Regions from separate parts of the Blautia sp. 1033sp1_1033st1_G9_1033SCRN_220408 genome, predicted to be linked through region 1. Evidence: riboswitches for the same ligand, from Rfam matches in the RefSeq annotation. Region 1 holds a riboswitch; each other region holds the start of a gene.

Region 1 (4,206 bases):
AATAATCAAGTTACATTTTATCGTAAAAAATCGACTTGACATAAGATATAGGGGATAGTACGATTTGTATAAGAGATGCTGTCAGCACAGATCGGCAGGCAGTACATGCATTGAAAGAGAGGGTTTTTACAAATGGGAAAAGAACATGAAGAGCAGATCAGAATTGTACAGGAGACTGTGGCAGGCAAGGAGATTACCTTTGCCCATGTAATGGGCGGCCCGGCACCTGTGATCTATCAGAAACTGGGACTGAATCCCCAGCTGGATTACCGGTCATCTGCCATTGGGATCATGAATATGACACCGCCGGAGTCTGCAGTGATCGCATCTGACATTGCAGTGAAAAGCGGCAATGTATACCTGGGATTTGCAGATCGCTTTACAGGTACGCTGATCATTACAGGAGAGATCTCAGATGTGATCTCCGCATTGACAGAGATCGTGGATTATTTCAGGGACACCCTGGGATACGTTGTCTGCAATATTACAAAAAGATAGGAAGTGGTTCCATGAGTTCAATGACGAAAGAAGAGCTTCTGGAGCGGATCTTCCATGAAGACTATGAGAAGCTGAAAGGGAAAAAGCTGCGTATGACCCGGGTAAGGGTACCGGGCAAGGAAGTATGTCTGGCACACATTATCAGCTCTTCCCAGACCAGTATTTACCAGAACCTGGGGCTTCATATCGGCGTCCATGAAGGGGAAGACCATACAGGGGAATCCATTGGCATGATCCGTTTTACCCCTTGGGAGGCAGTTGTGGTAGCTGCTGATGTGGCAGTGAAAAGTGCAGATATACAGATCAGTTTTATGGACAGGTTCTGTGGCTCTGTGATCATTACCGGAGGGTTAAGCCAGGTGCAGACAGCTGTAGAATCAGTAGTTAAATTTTTTGATGAAGTTCTGGATTTTAAAACCTGTTCCATTCACAGAAGCTAGGGAGACAGTATGAGAAAATTATTTTTGATGGGCAGAAGTGAAGCCGGGAAAACATCCCTTACCCAGGCTCTGAAAGGAGAAGAGCTTCATTACAAAAAGACCCAGTATACAAAGTCAGATGAGGATACCATTGATTCCCCGGGAGAATATGCGGAGTCCAAGAGATTTAGCGTAGGTCTGGCCTGTTTTTCTTTTGAAGCAGATGTAGTAGGGATCGTACAGGCCGCAGACGAGCCATTTAATCTTTTCGGGGAAGGATGCCAGTCCTTTATTCTGCGTCCTCTTATTGGGATCATCACGAAGATCGATTCCCCTTATGCCAATATCCCTATGGTACGCCAGTGGCTGGAGAATGCCGGCTGTGAACGGATTTTCCTTGTGAACAATGTGACCCGGGAAGGAATAGATGAGCTCCTTGATTATCTTTCTCAGGATACACCGAAGCTTACCATGGAGGAGGCCAGGTACAGACAAAGCCTGGGACTTAATGAGTGGGGTCCTATTCCGGCGGAAGCAAAGTAGTCTGATTATTGACACTAAAAATACGAAATGATATAATATAAAAATTGTAAATTACCAGGCGTGGTCAGGTCAGGCGTGACCTGTTAAAGGAAATCCGGTGAGATTCCGGAACCGTTTCACTGTGTGAAATGCCACAGAGGCATTTTGAGTCAGCATATCCAACACGTTGTTAAGAGGACAGAGGCTCACAGCAGATCGTGGGGCTCTGTTTTTGTTACTTATTTGTACTATTCACAGGCAATATCCCAGTTGCTGTCATCGGAGGTACTGGGAATACATTTTAACAGAGTGCAAAGTAACGATAAAATTCCAGGAGAAACCAGCTTATATATGTACATAGATCAGAATGAACCGGGATGGAATACATTAAGATTCGACTCCCGTACCTATACATTTCAGGATACCAAAAAGGAAAAAGAACAGTGTGGGGTGATCCCGCCTGAATATGTCTTTGTTGATGACAAGTGTTTTATGGGTAATGGAAAGATCAAAGAGGTAATACTTCCGCCTAAATGCAGGATCATTGGAAGGCAGGCATTTGAAGGATGCCAGTTCCGCAAATCCGTACAATTCCCGAATACATTAAAAGAGATCAAAAAGCGTGCTTTTGCAGAGAACCATAATCTGCGGCAGACAGTATTTCCTTCATCCTTGGAAATTCTTGGAGCACAGGCATACAGAGAATGTAATAATCTGAAGAAAGTTGTTTTTTCACAGCCTTCCAGATGTACAGCTATACCAGAGGGTGCTTTTGATTCCTGTGTACGGCTGAATGAAATTATTTTGCCTAAAAGCGTGCGTGTGATCGATAAGATGGCTTTTTACAGATGTAAGGAGCTTAAGAAGATCCAGCTTCCTTCCTCTTTGCGTTTTATTGGAGAGCAGGCATTTTATTTTTGTGGGCTTGAAGAATTGGTTCTGCCGCCAGGACTGGTTGAGATTGGGGATAGCGCATTTTTTAGATGTAAGAACTTGCGTCATGTAAGGATCCCCCAAAGTGTGCGAACGCTGGGACGCTGGGTATTTCATGGCAGCAGCAGGCTGGAATATCTGGATATTTTCCATGATCCTGAGTATATTGGTCCCTGGATCGTGAATAAAAGCTGTACCATCCGATGCAGAAAGGGCAGTAAAATAGACGCTTATTGTGATGAATACGAATTAAAAAGGGAGTATATCTGTGAAGAAGACCGAAAGGAAGGCTGAAGCCTTTGAGGCAGCGGATACCTTTTCCAGGTGTCATCCGCTGCTGAATTTCTTTTATTTTGCTGTTGTGCTCATATTTACCATGTTCGGTCAGCATCCGCTGATTCTTGCAGTTTCCTATGCCGGGGCTGTAAGCTATGGGATACTGCTGAATGGAGCAGGAAAGACCTTGAGACAAAGCTTTCTTTTTACATTGCCTGCCCTTTTGATCATTGCCCTTCTGAATCCTATGTTCAACCATTATGGTGTTACCATGCTTTATTATATAGAAAGCAGCGGGAACTGGGTGACTCTTGAAGCGCTGGTATACGGCGTGGTACTTGGGACGGTGATGTTTGTGGTGATACAATGGTTTTCCTGTTACAATCAGGTAATGACCAGCGACAAGTTTGTTTATTTGTTTGGCAGGATCATTCCTGCTCTGTCCTTGGTGTTATCCATGGCTCTTCGCTTTGTGCCGGAGTTTTTGCACCAGCTAAAGGTGATCCGTAATGGACAGAAAGGGATGGGCAGAGATGTATCTGAAGGCAATTTATTCCGGCGTATCCGGTATGGGCTGAATATTTTGTCTATTTTGATCACCTGGGCATTGGAGAATGCCATTGAAACCTCAGATTCCATGAAAAGCCGAGGGTATGGCCTTCCAGAACGGACTGCTTTTTCCATATACAGGTTTACAAACAGAGATAAGATCCTTGGGACAGTCATGGCCTTTTTGTCCATGATTTTTACTGTGGGCATTGCTAAAGGGGCAGCTTATGCCTCATATAACCCACGGATCCTGCTGGCTGGATTTACGATCCAGGGCAGGACGTCTCCGGTATCGGCGGGCAGTTTGTTAACTGCTGCCACCTATTTGTGTTATGGACTTTTTTGTTTTTTACCTGTGATCCTGGAGTTTACAGAACAGATACATCTGAAAAACAGCCGAAAGCATGCAGGTGCGGATATTGGTATGACCTACCGGCGGATCTATGAAGAACTGGAACAGGAAGGATAAGATTTATGAATATTGTGGAGATATGTGACTTTTGCTTTGCCTATCCTGACAGTTCCAAAAGGGTACTGGATCATACAAAGCTGAAGATCAAAGAGGGCACTTTAAACATTATCTGCGGCAGAAGTGGATGTGGGAAAAGTACCCTTTTACGTCACCTGAAATCAGCACTTGCTCCTTATGGGAAAACCCAAGGGGAGATCCTCTATAAAGGGAAAAGTCTGGCTGAAACAGATCACAGGACACAAAGCCAGGAGATCGGGTTTGTGATGCAGGATCCGGATAATCAGATCGTTACCGATAAAGTATGGCATGAGCTGGCTTTTGGTCTGGAAAGTCTTGGCTATGACAGCGAAACCATCCGGCTTCGTGTGGCAGAGATGGCCAGCTATTTTGGCATCCACCAGTGGTTCTATAAAAATGTATCAGAATTGTCAGGGGGACAGAAGCAGCTTCTGAATCTGGCTGCTGTTATGGCAATGCATCCTTCTCTTTTGATCCTGGATGAGCCAACCTCCCAGCTGGATCCGATTGCAGCCTCTG
Region 2 (4,206 bases), on a different contig from region 1:
GTCTTCTACAGTAAGCTGGCCTTTGCCCTCGCATGCCTCATTTGTGTGGAACATGCTGCTGTCTGTATTAAAGTCAACAATGTAAACTCCATCCTCCAGATCCTGTGTATCGGATGCTTCTTCTTTGGTGTCTGCTGCCTCTGCCCATACCGGCAATGTCATAGGAACTGTCATAGCAGAAATACTTAATGCTGATACTAAAATGGCTAATGAACGCTTCATAACTTTCTTTTCTCCTTTATGGTGATGTGGTCAAATGGCCACATGTCCGTTTATTTTGCTAAGCTGTCGATAGCTGCTTTTGTATGCTCTACATACAGCTGTTCTACTGCATCGATTCTTCCAAGTCCTTCGATCTGGCAGTCTACGCTGTCAAATTCTCCGGATGCCTCAAACATGCTCTTCCAGGAATCGTCGTCATCTCCAGCCATATCATTGTTTGCATGATCACCTGCAACAACCATCAGCGGACGAAGAATCACTTTCTTGAAACCAGCATCTTTTACTTTAGCGATTACAGCATCGCATGCTGTGTCTTCCGGCTCACCCTCTACAGTACCGATGAATGCGTTTGTAAATCCAAGGTTCTCCATCTGTGTCTGCATCTGGTCGTAAGTAACATTTGCTGTATGGGATGTTCCATGACCCATAAATACGAAAGCTGTACCATCTTCAGCAGCAGCTTCCATGCTGTCATAATCTGCAGTCTTTACAGCCTCATCTGTGATAGCTTTTGCTACAGCTTCTTTATCCTCATTGATCACTGTAGCATCTTCTCCAACCTCACCCAGCATTGGCTCTGCAATAGCTACAGACTCGAATTTGTCTTTATATTCCTCAATAGCAGCTGTCATCTCATCATACTCTGCGCCATGCATCAGGTGTGTAGGCTGTACAACCAGATTCTTAACTCCGTTTGCAACTGCACGGTCAAGTGCCTGCTGCATATTATCGATATGCTCATCATCTCTTGCCTGTACATGGTTGATGATGATCTGAGCTGTAAATGCCCTTCTTACAGACCAGTCCGGATATGCTTCCTGAAGTGCATCCTCGATACCCTTGATATCCTGTGCACGGCTATCATTAAAAGAAGTACCAAAGCTTACAACCAGAATCTCATTCTCACCGATCTCATCCTGGTTTCTCGGATCATCCTTGGAAGCGTCTCCTGTATCTCTTCCGAAATACTCAGGGCTTGCCTCTTCTCCCTCTACCAGTTCCTTCTGTGCATCTGTCAGTGCATCCCATGCTTCTTTTGCTTCTGTGCACTGTGCATCTGTATCGTCTGTTCTCTCCTGTACGTAGATCGCATCAATAAGAGCTGCCACTTTATCTGCTGCCTCCTGGTCTGCGTCCTCAGCAGATGCATCATCTGTTTCCTCTGCATCGTCTGCTGCTTCTGCGTCGTCTGTTGCTTCTGCGTCATCTGCTGCTTCTGTGTCGTCTGTTGTCTCTGCTGCGTCCTCTGTCTCTGCAAATGCTGCTGTTGCTGCACATGTCATGCTTGCTGCCATGGATACAGACAGGAGCAGTGCCATAATTGTTTTGCGCTTCATTATTTTTTCCTCTTTTTTTCGTATTTCCGGACGAACTATGCATAAAAACAGCGGTCACATTTCTGCGACCGCAATGCTTCTCATCAACATATTCGTTCCTTTTGTCAGATGCTTCTCCCTCTTCGCAGAAGTATACCGACAGTAAACTATATGATCATATAATGTTATGAGAATACTGGTTCTGTGTCCCGCAGATCCACAATCCCACGCAAAGGCAGTTCTCCTGACTTCGTTCTACACTGCTTCCCCTTCCCGGTCTCCCAGTGGGCTCTGAAGCAGCTCCCTTACACAGTGACGGCATCGTTCCGGATTCACACCGGATTCTCTTTTACGCATCATGAAATGATGCTACCTGTACGCTACAACTTTATACATATTCAATTCGGATATCTAATAGTTATCATATAATTGTGTCTTTTCTATGAACAAAAAATGTATATACAGTAAACATAAGATAGATAATCCAGAATGCCAGACTTAGCAGGATTCCTTCTTTCAGCAATGGTGCATGATAAGTAAGGGTAAGGGCATGATTTCCTTCTTTTACTTTACATGCAAGGAAGCCTAAGTCCCCTTTCTGCAGCTTTGTGTCTTCTCCATCGATCTTAAGACTCCATCCATCCTCATAAGGAATCATAAAAAGTACATATCCATCTGAAGCCGCTTGGATACTGCCTGTTACCAGTGTGTCCTTCTGAGGGGCATCCAGCACAACCTTTGATCCCTTCTTTGCCTGGGATTTCCCAAGGCCTGCCGCACTTTCCCTGTCTTCTCCATCCTCCAGCACAATGGCATTACTTAAAAACTTCTTCCGGATCTTTTTATCCGCTTCCCGCAGGCTGCTTTCTGATACCGTTTCATCATAAAACCTTGCCACATCGCTTTCCCGTACATTTTGATACAGATACATACTGCCAAACTGACGGATCAGCGTATATTTGCTGCTATCCAGGCTGCTATTCTTGGAGATCAGGTATCTTACCCCTGTAAAGGCTGCAAACCAGTTGTTCATAGCATTATCCCAAAAGGTATACCTGTTCCGGTCTGCATAATAAAAGCTTGGGATACATGTGTTTACAAAATCCTTTACATTGCTGTTCATTACAGAATTATAGGTGCTGACCCCTCTGTACCCCTGAGCCAGGGAATCCATGGAAATCGTCGCAGACGAAAAGTCCTTTTCCACCCGGTAAAAGCTTTTGTCTGTTTCCCTTAAAAATCCCAGAATGTCCTGGATGTCCTGACTGTAAAGCTCCCGGAAATATGCCTGGGGCTTGTCAATAAAATCTCTTGCCTGCTGCTCGGACGGATCCTCAACGATCTTCTCAAGATAATCATCCGTTACCTGCACCACTGTTTCTGCCGGTGTATCCTCTTTTTTCAGGGACATTCTGTCTTCATAGCCAACAGTTCCCTCACAGATCACATTCGCAGCCATAGCCAGTGCCAAAAGGCTAAAAAGCACCTGCTCCCCTTTTACTTTCAACCGGTTCACCAGCAAAAGTACAACTGCCATTACTGTTCCGGTTACAGCCGTGATCACTGCGTTCTGTCTGTATTCAGCAAAAAGACTGTCCTCATAGCCCATCCTGCAGGCTTTATACATAAAGATACAAACCAGAACCACACCTATAATGCTGGCTCTGCCGCCCTTTTTCAGATAATCCCAGGTCCAGGCTGCTGCCAGAAGAATCATAGGGAGCAGCAGGAAAGTATATCTGTATGTAACCGTAGCAAAAGCATTAAAGGCATAACCGCCTACAGGGAAGATCATCAGAAGCAACATAAACAAGGCTCCACCATAAGCAGTCCTTCTGGTACGCTTTGTCTCATTGCTTTTCCAGAACAAAAGCAGGAACTGCACTGCCAGGAAAACTGCCAGAACAGAAACAAACAGCACCGGATCCTCATAATAATTCCAGAAGCCATAGTATTTCTTGTCTCCCAGTTCCTGCAGATTCTGGAAATTCGTGGAAAAAGGACGAAGCAGAAGGGTTTCATAATATTCCTGCTTATTCAGGGTAAAACACCTTTTTAAAAGATCTGCCAGGGTCCTCTTCTGTTCCACTCTGGATGTTACATTTAAAAGAATGGATGCCATAGGAAGAAAAACTGCAAAGCTCATCCCAAGTCCCAACAGCATAAGCAGACAGCCGCCTGCAAATTTCCCCATCCTCTGCCGGATGGTAAGCCCATTCAGGGAGATTACCCGGAACAGAAGATACAGGCCGGTTCCCGCCAGGCACATATATGTGAAATACACACTGTAGATCCCACAAAAAAATACCATTACCGGAAACAGCTTCCATTTTTTCTCTTTTCTTAAAAATTTCTCGCAGAATAAAAGTAATAGCGGAAAATACACCGTTACCATTCCAAACTGATAATGCTGTCCCCAAACAAGAAGATAACCGCTAAGTCCATAGGCAAAGCTGAATATAAATTTGCTCTGCCTGCTAAAGGAAAATTCTGACAGGAACCAGTAAAAAACCCAGCCTGCTGCCAGGATCCTTCCGATCTGTATCCATACCAGGAAAAACAGCATGTGTGCAGGTCCAAGGATCACTCCCAGGGCATACAGCACCATCAGGGACGGGTCAAACAGATTCAGGTTAAACATACTGGTTCCAAAGCCATTGTTAAAATC
Region 3 (4,206 bases), on a different contig from region 1:
CCTGCTGCCCACTGTCCGGCACCATCCCCTTCTGTCATTTCATCAGAAAGCTCCTTTGCAGTTGCAATGGCATCCTCAAGAAGGGCTTTTTCAGTTTCCTTGCTTAACACACCTTCCAGTTCAACCGGACCTTCTGTTCCGGCTGCCGTCCAGTTTGCGGTTGCACTCTGATAGTTGTCAGCAGCAAATGTATAAGTATATGCCACAGTTTCCACCATCGGATAGGTACCGTCCTCTGATGGCTCCACAGTAAATGTCTCTCCGTTTTTCTTATAGGTAACAGACAGAACCTTTGGATTTACAACTGCCAGATGTCCGGATTTTGCCCGGATCTTAATAGAAGCCTGGTAGTTTTTCAGTGCTGTAAGGGTTACAACAATCTCCTGATCCTCCAAAGGTTTGATAAATTTTGATCTTACTACCTGATAGCCTTCTGCAGTTACTCCATAAAAATAAGTGCAATTATCCCATAAGGTATAGCTTCCATCCTCTGCAGGAGTTTCATTTGTTACTGTAAGCACTGCATCCGGAACTTCCTTGCCTTCTGCATCTACGATCTTAAAGGTAACCTTATGCTTGCTGTCTGCCTCTGCAGTCAGGGAAAGATCAACTGTTTCATCAAAGGCAGCAGTAAAGGAAGTCTGCTTTGCAGCAGCATCCCCCTTTGTGCCTGCTGCAATATAGCCTTCGCTTTGTGCCTGAACAGTATATTTCTGTCCGGATTTCAGCTGATAGATGCCTTCTGTACCTGTCACTTCTTCCTTGGTGGTATTGTTTGTGACTGTGATCTGAGCTTCCGGAATCACCTCACCAGTCTTACTGTTTACTGCGCGGAAAGTCACCTGACAGGTATCGGGTTTTGCTGCAAACACAAGCCTGTAGGTGTACTCAGCCAGAGGCTGTGCACTGTTATCATTGATGGCTGCATCCTCCACAGAAGGGTCATACAGCTTCAGCGTGGCAGTTACCTGCTGCTCCTGGGTTCTCTTTGATGTATCCAGAGAATACGTCTGGGATTTTGCTGGCTGCTGTTTAACAGTAGATTTAAAAATGCTCCAGTCTGAGAAGAACCATCCGCTCTTATACTCTTTTGCACTTGGTCTTTTTAGGCTGATGCCAGAAACAGCACTCTTGTAGCTATTGTAATATGCAACATGATAGGTGCTTCCATCTTTTGTAACTCCGCCTGTTGTTGAAATCACATCATCCACATAATTCCTGTAAAGGAATTTTGCAGCCTCAGCAGCCTGGTCCGGTGCCTGAACTTCATCGCTTACCTTGGTTACTGAAGAAGAAAGGATCTTCACATAATGGTCTGTCCAGGTTTTATCTGTTTTTCGGGCAGCTACCTGGAACAGGGTATCCAGTTTATCTACCGCCAACGGCCAGAAAATATGCTTTGTACCATCCTCCGATGGTCTGTAAGCGATCAGCTTATCATCCTTTTCATTGACTGCATCCAGTGCATCCCCCACATACAGTCTGTCATAATCCCCGTTTTTCAGTGTGACAACTGCATCAATCTCTCCATCCTTTACAAGCAGGGTGCAGGCTTCTGCCGGAAATCCGCTATCTGCCTTTACAGCTGCCTGGTAGGTACCATCCTCCAGTCTGTCCGGAGCTGGCGTTACCATAGGCACATTCAGCTTAATATGAATGGTATAAGTAATATCATGAGCAGCTGTCATTGCCACAGTAGTTCCTGTGATCTCCATATCCTGGTTGAGAACTGCAGGAACCTGAAAAACAGATCCTGTATATTCTGTACCTGAAACCGGCAGATACTCATCTCCATCTACAACCAGTTTATTATAGCTGCTGCTGGAAAAAACCACTGTTGCAGTTACTTTTCCTCTTGTAATGGTCACCTTCGGGCAGGTAATCGTAACTTTTCCTGAACCGCCTTGGAAAGTAAAGGATTCTGGAGTATAGGTTCCGTCCTGATATTTTTCTGCAGAACTGGCAGCCAGCAGAAGGTCATCCTGTACATATTCCTCTGTATTACCATCTGTCAACTCGAAAGACGCATCCCCGGTATCCGGATCAGAAGGTTCTTCACCGCTGGTAAATACATCCTCCACTTCGCCCAGGTCATCTTGACCCTGCACATCTGAAACATCAGCGTCAGATTCCTCCTCGTCCACATCCTGAATATCCAGAACATTCTGTGCCTCTGCATCTGCTGAAAATTCCTCTGCTGCAAATGCAGGAGATATAGATGTTACGGTCATTGCTCCTGTTAGCAAAAGTGCTAAAAGAGCATTTGACTTTTTCCTCATTGCTACTTCCTCCTTTGATAAAATTAGGTACTCGCTGCTTGTAGAGGCAGGAGTCCGCTTACATCGGATATACACGTTTCTGTGCTTTGCGTGGAATTTTAGTGAAATAGGAACATTACAAAGTAATCTCCTCTTACACACAAAAAAGCCTGCTTTCATTTGAAAACAGACTTCCTTCAATCCTTAATCTTTCTCTGTGGTATTTAAGCTGCAATAGGGGATTTATTGCAATACAAAAATACTTGTACCAGGGCGCATAAAAATCCCCCTGCCACCTTTTGATCTGATTATTTGGGTGAAAGTGCTTTCATCGGAAGCTTTTCATCGGATATTTCCAGCAGGTTTCCTGGCTTGCAGTTCATCGCTTTGCCCCCTTCTCAGACTGTCGTCCAATGGATTTACTGGCATTGCTCCCTGCTTACAGTGACCGGATCGCTCAGGATTTCCACCTGATTCTCTTTTACCCTTCACAGTTAATCTGCGTAGGCACTGAAAACATATATATTCATCTCATATGATAGCAACTTCTAACCAAAAATCAAGTCATAAAACCAAATTTTATACATAAATCTATGATCAATTAAAGTGTAAGTAATTACATTTACACTTTGTAAACAATGGATGGATCCTGTACAATGCTGAATCCCATACCGTATACTCCCGGGCCGGTGTGGCTACCTACACTGAAGGACAAATGATCGTAATAAACCTGTACCTCAGGGAACATCTCCTGGAGCATAGCCTGCCATTCTCTGGACTCTTCCAGACTCAGACCTGACCCTGCTGCCCCGATCCTTACATATTTAGGATCGATCCCTGGAAAACGTTTTTCCAGATCCTCTTTCAGTGCCTTCAGCATGATGGCTTTTGCCTTCTTCATGCCTCGTGTTTTGGCAAAGGCATCCAGCTTCTCTCCCTGAATCGTAAGTACCGGCTTGATATGAAACACAGTACCAAGAGCAGCAGCTGCAGGCGTGATCCTGCCTCCCTTTTTCAGATATTTCAGATCATCAACTGCAAGAAAAATGCTGGAATCATAGGCTCTTTTTTCCAGATCCTCACGGATCTCTCTGGCAGATCTGCCCTCGTTTGCCATATGCAGTGCTTCCATTACAGCAATACGCATAGTAACAGAAATACGATGGTTATCTGCTACCTGTACCTTTCCCTGAAAATCCTCTGCAAGTCCAATGGCAGTAGCACAGGAACTGCTTAAACCACTGGACATGGGAATATGGATGATCTCATCATAGCCCTTAGACAGGATCTGCTTCCACATATCCATCACATCACCAGGGGAAGGCTGGGATGTAGATACATCATGACCTTCTATAAGACTTTCATAAAAAAAGCGTTGCTCCAGATTGATTCCTTCATAATATGTTTGTTCGTCAATGATCACCGGCATAGGAAGTAAAAATATCCCCAGCCTGTCTGCTTCTTCTTTAGTGATACCGCTGTTACTGTCTGTCATTACGGCAGTTTTCATACCTTAAGCTCCCTTCCAAAACCCTTCTGCTCTCTCCACCAGGAAGACTACTCTTCTCTAAGGAGTAAGTTATCATTAGGTTTAACTTCTCATCTAACATCTTGCAAATTTTCCTGCATTCGATATAATCAAAATAATCCTAACCGTTCAGTACCTTGCAATTACCTATCAGGAAAATGCATTCCAAAACACCTTCGGTGCTGGCTTTTGATTACAAATAATCACATGTGACGAATTGTAACACTTTCCAAATAAAGATTCAATTCTTTTTTTCAAACTGTGACAATGTAAGGAGATTTGTTCATGAATATCCATAAAAAGAACCCATCCAACTTATTAGCGCGGAAGTGTATTGCAGCTGCCCTTAGTCAGCTTCTGAAAGAAAAGAGTTTTTCTTCCATCACGGTTTCCGAACTTACCAAGAAAGCTGGTGTTTCC
Region 4 (4,206 bases), on a different contig from region 1:
TTTGATATTTATTGCACTTTAATTTCTATTTGTTACAAAAAAATTAAATTTATTAAAATTAGGGGTTGCAATGATGGTAACGATATGTTAATATGTATAAGAATTAAAAATAATGTTGCAGAAATATTACGTATTAAAACAATAAAGTTACGAGGGTGATAATCATGAAGAAAAGAATCGTATGTCTCACACTTGCACTAATGATGTGTGGTACACAGGTAGTAAGCGTAAGCGCTTCCAGAGAAGATGATCTGAGAGAAGAACAGGCTTGGACAAGCCAGCAGCTGGATGCTACATATGCTCGCATGAGTGCACTCTGGGATCAGAAGCAGCAGCTGGAGGGCGAGATTGCAACACTGGATGCCAATCTTGTAGATGTGATGGTCAATATACAGACTTTAGAGACAGATATTTCCAATAAAGAGACTGAGATCGTGAAAACAAAACAGGACCTTGGCAAAGCACAGAAAGCAAAAGAAAAACAGTACGATGCAATGAAAAAGCGTATTCAGTATCTATACGAAAAAGGCGGAAGTGATGCCTGGTTCCAGATGATGATGAATGCAGACAATCTTGCAGATCTTCTTACAAGAGCAGAGTATACACAGAAGATGTATGAGCAGGACAGAAAGAGCCTGGAAGTGTATTCTAATACTATTGAGCAGGTAAAGCAGCTGGAGGAAAAGTACACTGGTGAGAAGGCTGAATTAGAAGGCATGAAGCAGGAGTACGAAGCTGAGTCACAGAATCTTCAGGCACAGCTGGATGAGAAGAGAGCTACTTCCGCAGACTGTGAGAATGAGATCGCATATGCACAGCAGCAGGCTACTGAGTACGCAAATCTTCTTGCAGCACAGCAGGCTGAGATCGAGCAGCTGGAGGCAGAGCGTATCGCAGCAGAAGAAGAGGCAAGACGCCAGGCAGAAGCAGCAGCTGCTGCACAGGCATCTAATGATGGTGATTATGATTCTACCCAGTATGATGAAGAAGGAAATGCAGTAAGCAGTTCTGAATCATCAGGATCTGGAGAGACTCAGTATGATGAGTATGGTAATGTGATAGATTCTGAGAATACAGTAGATCCAAGTGAATATCAGAGTTCTTCTGAGTCAAGTTCTTCTTCCAGTTCCAGTTCTTCATCTTCTGGCTCTGGTTCAGGATCTTCTGTTGTAGATTATGCTACTCAGTTTGTAGGTAATCCATATGTATGGGGTGGCACCAGTCTTACTGGTGGTGCAGACTGCTCCGGCTTCGTACAGAGTGTGTATGCTAATTTTGGCGTCAGCCTTCCAAGAACTTCTTATGAGCAGCAGAATGCTGGAACAGAAGTTTCTTATGCAGATGCACAGCCAGGCGACCTGATCTGTTATGGCGGTCACGTGGCAATTTATATGGGCAATGGACAGATCGTACACGCTTCCAATGCGAAGGATGGCATTAAGATCAGTAATAATGCAGCTTACAGAACCATTACCTCTGTAAGACGTCTTGTATAATAGCAAATAGTAAGAGATTCAGAACATATCCCCTGAGTCTGGTATGTATTTATTTATGCATTCCGGAACTCAGGGATTTTTATCTCAGTCGAGAAGACTCCCACCTCTTTCAGGTGTGAGTAACAGATGCTCGACTTGAATGCGTAAATTCCGGAGGGGCGCTTTGGAAACTTGTATGCAAAAATAAACATTGACAAATATATAGTAAAAGGGTATTATGATACCAGTATAATTCCATATTGAACATATTAAGTGCTGATCATTTCTAGAAGATGACAGAAGAGGGAATCAGGTGAAAGTCCTGAGCGATCCGGTCACTGTAACAGGGAAGCCAATCTCAATATCCCATTGTGCTGATGCATGAGAAGGGGAGAGGAAGCGATGATCCTGAAGTCAGGAAACCTGCTTAGTATGGCGAGGTTAAACTTCCGTGTAAAGTGTAACAACCAACTTCGGGGAATCCGCAGCCCCTTAGTGTTGTCTGCTCTTTAATGGTAGCAGACATTTTTTATGGAATGCGCCTGTTCATGAGAATTATACCGATTAAATGGCAGGCGATACTACTTCGGATGTCCGTTCCCTCCGCGTATTTATGAACGGTTCATTTTCTACCCCGAAGTAGCATCGCTCCCTCTTTTTTACAAGAAAAACAGGAGGCGGATGGAATGGCCGGTGAATATTGGGAAGGCAAAGAATATTCCTTTTTCAGTCATAAAGAATGTGAGTTTTTTCCGTGCCACAAAGGTGCAGACCCACAGGATTTTAATTGCCTGTTTTGTTATTGTCCATTATATGCCCTGGGAGATAAGTGCGGAGGGAATTTTAAATATACGGAAAAAGGCCTGAAAGATTGTACAGGGTGTTTACTGCCTCATAAGCGCAGAAATTATGGTTACGTAACCGGTAAGTATCAGGAACTTGCAAAACTGATGGATGAGATCAGAAGCGTGAAAGCTAATGATAAAAAGGAATAATAAAGGCAAGAGTAATAAAAACAAGAATAATAGTGACAAGAATAACAAAGATAAGAGTAATAAAGATATAAATAAGAAAAGCTGTTGTACGGAAAATCTCTGAAAGGAGAATCCATACAGCAGCTTTTTTTATAGGAAATTACTCCGTAATGTTCCAATAAAGTAAAAAAATGTAATGGAAATACCCATCTAATACTCCTGTTATATAAAAACCTATCTTTTCATAAGGAAGGAAAGCAGTCTGGGAATCTGGCTATTAAGGATCAGATCCGGTGGAAAATTACAGTCTTTTGCAAAAGCTTCCCCATAAGTAAAATCACCGATGTGAGAGATCCCATGACTGTCACTGGAAAGGAGCACAGGAACCTGATATTGGAGACACAGTTCTAAAATCCTGCGGCAATTAGGCCTGGTATCGCCGCGGTATCCATAAGGCGCAAGAGATGCCTCGTTGATCTCCATAAGAACCTGGCTATGTGCGGCAGACCGGATCACGGCTTCATAATCAAGATCATATTGAGTATTATCAATATGGCCGAGAACCTTTACACAGGGATGCTGCATCACATTTAACAGTGCAAGTGTATTGCTCTGTCTGTCTGCGGGACGAAGGTTCTGGACATGCATACTGGCAATCGCATAATCAAGGCCTGAAAGGACATCTGCTGGAAGGTCGATCCGGCCTTGTTCATCCAGGATATTAACCTCTGCACCTAAAAGCAGCTGAATGCCAAAACGCTTCCTGGGGGCTGCGGACAGGCTGCGAAAATAAGAAACAGTACCTGCGCCTATAGTAGATGGACCATGGTCGGTGATCCCTAAAAGAGAAAGTCCTTTGCATGAAGCTGCTTTTGCCATTTGGGTAATGGTACAGGAGGTGCCATGGCCACTGGCAATAGAATGAGTGTGTATATCTGATAAAAACATAATTAAACAACTCCTTTGCTACCAGTATGACACAGCGTGAAAAGCTTTGTCAATGAAAAAAACAGGTGATTTCCTGAAAAAACAATAAAAACAACATAATAAAACCTTTAAAAACAACATAAAACAACAGATATACCTTGACTTATTGTGTGGAATGAGGTAGAATCACAATAGAAACAAAATGTTACTGCGAAAAAGGGAGCAGGAAACGCTATATATGCTTAAGGAGGATAAAAAAGCATGGTAAACGAATATGAGATCAAAAAACAGATTTGTGAAATCGGAAAACGTATCTACAACCGTAACATGGTAGCAGCAAACGATGGTAACATTTCCGTAAAACTGAATGACAATGAATTTCTCTGCACACCTACTGGTGTATCCAAAGGATTTATGACTCCGGAGTATATCTGTAAGGTAGATGCTAAGGGAGATGTGATCCAGGCAAATCCGGGATTCCGTCCTTCTTCTGAGATCAAGATGCACATGAGAGTATATCAGAAAAGACCGGATGTAGGATCTGTTGTACATGCACATCCTGTATATGCAACATCTTTTGCAATTGCAGGTATTCCTCTTACACAGCCGATTATGCCAGAGGCAGTTATCGCATTAGGATGTGTTCCGATTGCTGAGTATGGTACTCCATCTACCAATGAGATTCCGGATAGACTTGAGAAATATCTTCCATATTATGATGCAGTTCTTCTTGAGAGCCATGGCGCACTTACCTGGTCAACAGACCTTCTTGCTGCATACATGAAGATGGAATCTGTTGAGTTTTATGCACAGCTTCTGTACCAGTCCAA

The links. A riboswitch is a leader RNA that binds a small molecule or an ion and turns the genes downstream of it on or off. The one in region 1 is predicted to bind cobalamin.
Region 2: linked by a shared signal. The riboswitch ahead of AB5916_RS09845 (sirohydrochlorin cobaltochelatase) and the one ahead of AB5916_RS03690 (leucine-rich repeat protein) in region 1 are both predicted to bind cobalamin.
Region 3: linked by a shared signal. The riboswitch ahead of AB5916_RS08560 (Ig-like domain-containing protein) and the one ahead of AB5916_RS03690 (leucine-rich repeat protein) in region 1 are both predicted to bind cobalamin.
Region 4: linked by a shared signal. The riboswitch ahead of AB5916_RS00550 (cysteine-rich small domain-containing protein) and the one ahead of AB5916_RS03690 (leucine-rich repeat protein) in region 1 are both predicted to bind cobalamin.

Annotation. Positions count from the first base shown of each region.
Region 1 is NZ_JBFKZO010000003.1:149,347-153,552, reverse strand. It holds gene AB5916_RS03705 (BMC domain-containing protein) at 133-498, shown strand; gene AB5916_RS03700 (BMC domain-containing protein) at 510-938, shown strand; gene AB5916_RS03695 (EutP/PduV family microcompartment system protein) at 948-1,460, shown strand; cobalamin riboswitch at 1,505-1,641, shown strand; gene AB5916_RS03690 (leucine-rich repeat protein) at 1,791-2,666, shown strand; gene AB5916_RS03685 (energy-coupling factor transporter transmembrane component T) at 2,641-3,666, shown strand; gene AB5916_RS03680 (ABC transporter ATP-binding protein) at 3,672-4,206, shown strand, end outside.
Region 2 is NZ_JBFKZO010000011.1:54,564-58,769, forward strand. It holds gene AB5916_RS09840 (hypothetical protein) at 1-222, opposite strand, end outside; gene AB5916_RS09845 (sirohydrochlorin cobaltochelatase) at 273-1,559, opposite strand; cobalamin riboswitch at 1,755-1,930, opposite strand; gene AB5916_RS09850 (YfhO family protein) at 1,960-4,206, opposite strand, start outside.
Region 3 is NZ_JBFKZO010000009.1:29,996-34,201, reverse strand. It holds gene AB5916_RS08560 (Ig-like domain-containing protein) at 1-2,279, opposite strand, end outside; cobalamin riboswitch at 2,598-2,788, opposite strand; gene AB5916_RS08555 (DegV family protein) at 2,881-3,768, opposite strand; gene AB5916_RS08550 (TetR/AcrR family transcriptional regulator) at 4,072-4,206, shown strand, end outside.
Region 4 is NZ_JBFKZO010000001.1:107,935-112,140, forward strand. It holds gene AB5916_RS00545 (NlpC/P60 family protein) at 165-1,496, shown strand; cobalamin riboswitch at 1,730-1,921, shown strand; gene AB5916_RS00550 (cysteine-rich small domain-containing protein) at 2,162-2,470, shown strand; gene AB5916_RS00555 (phosphatase) at 2,684-3,397, opposite strand; gene AB5916_RS00560 (class II aldolase/adducin family protein) at 3,638-4,206, shown strand, end outside.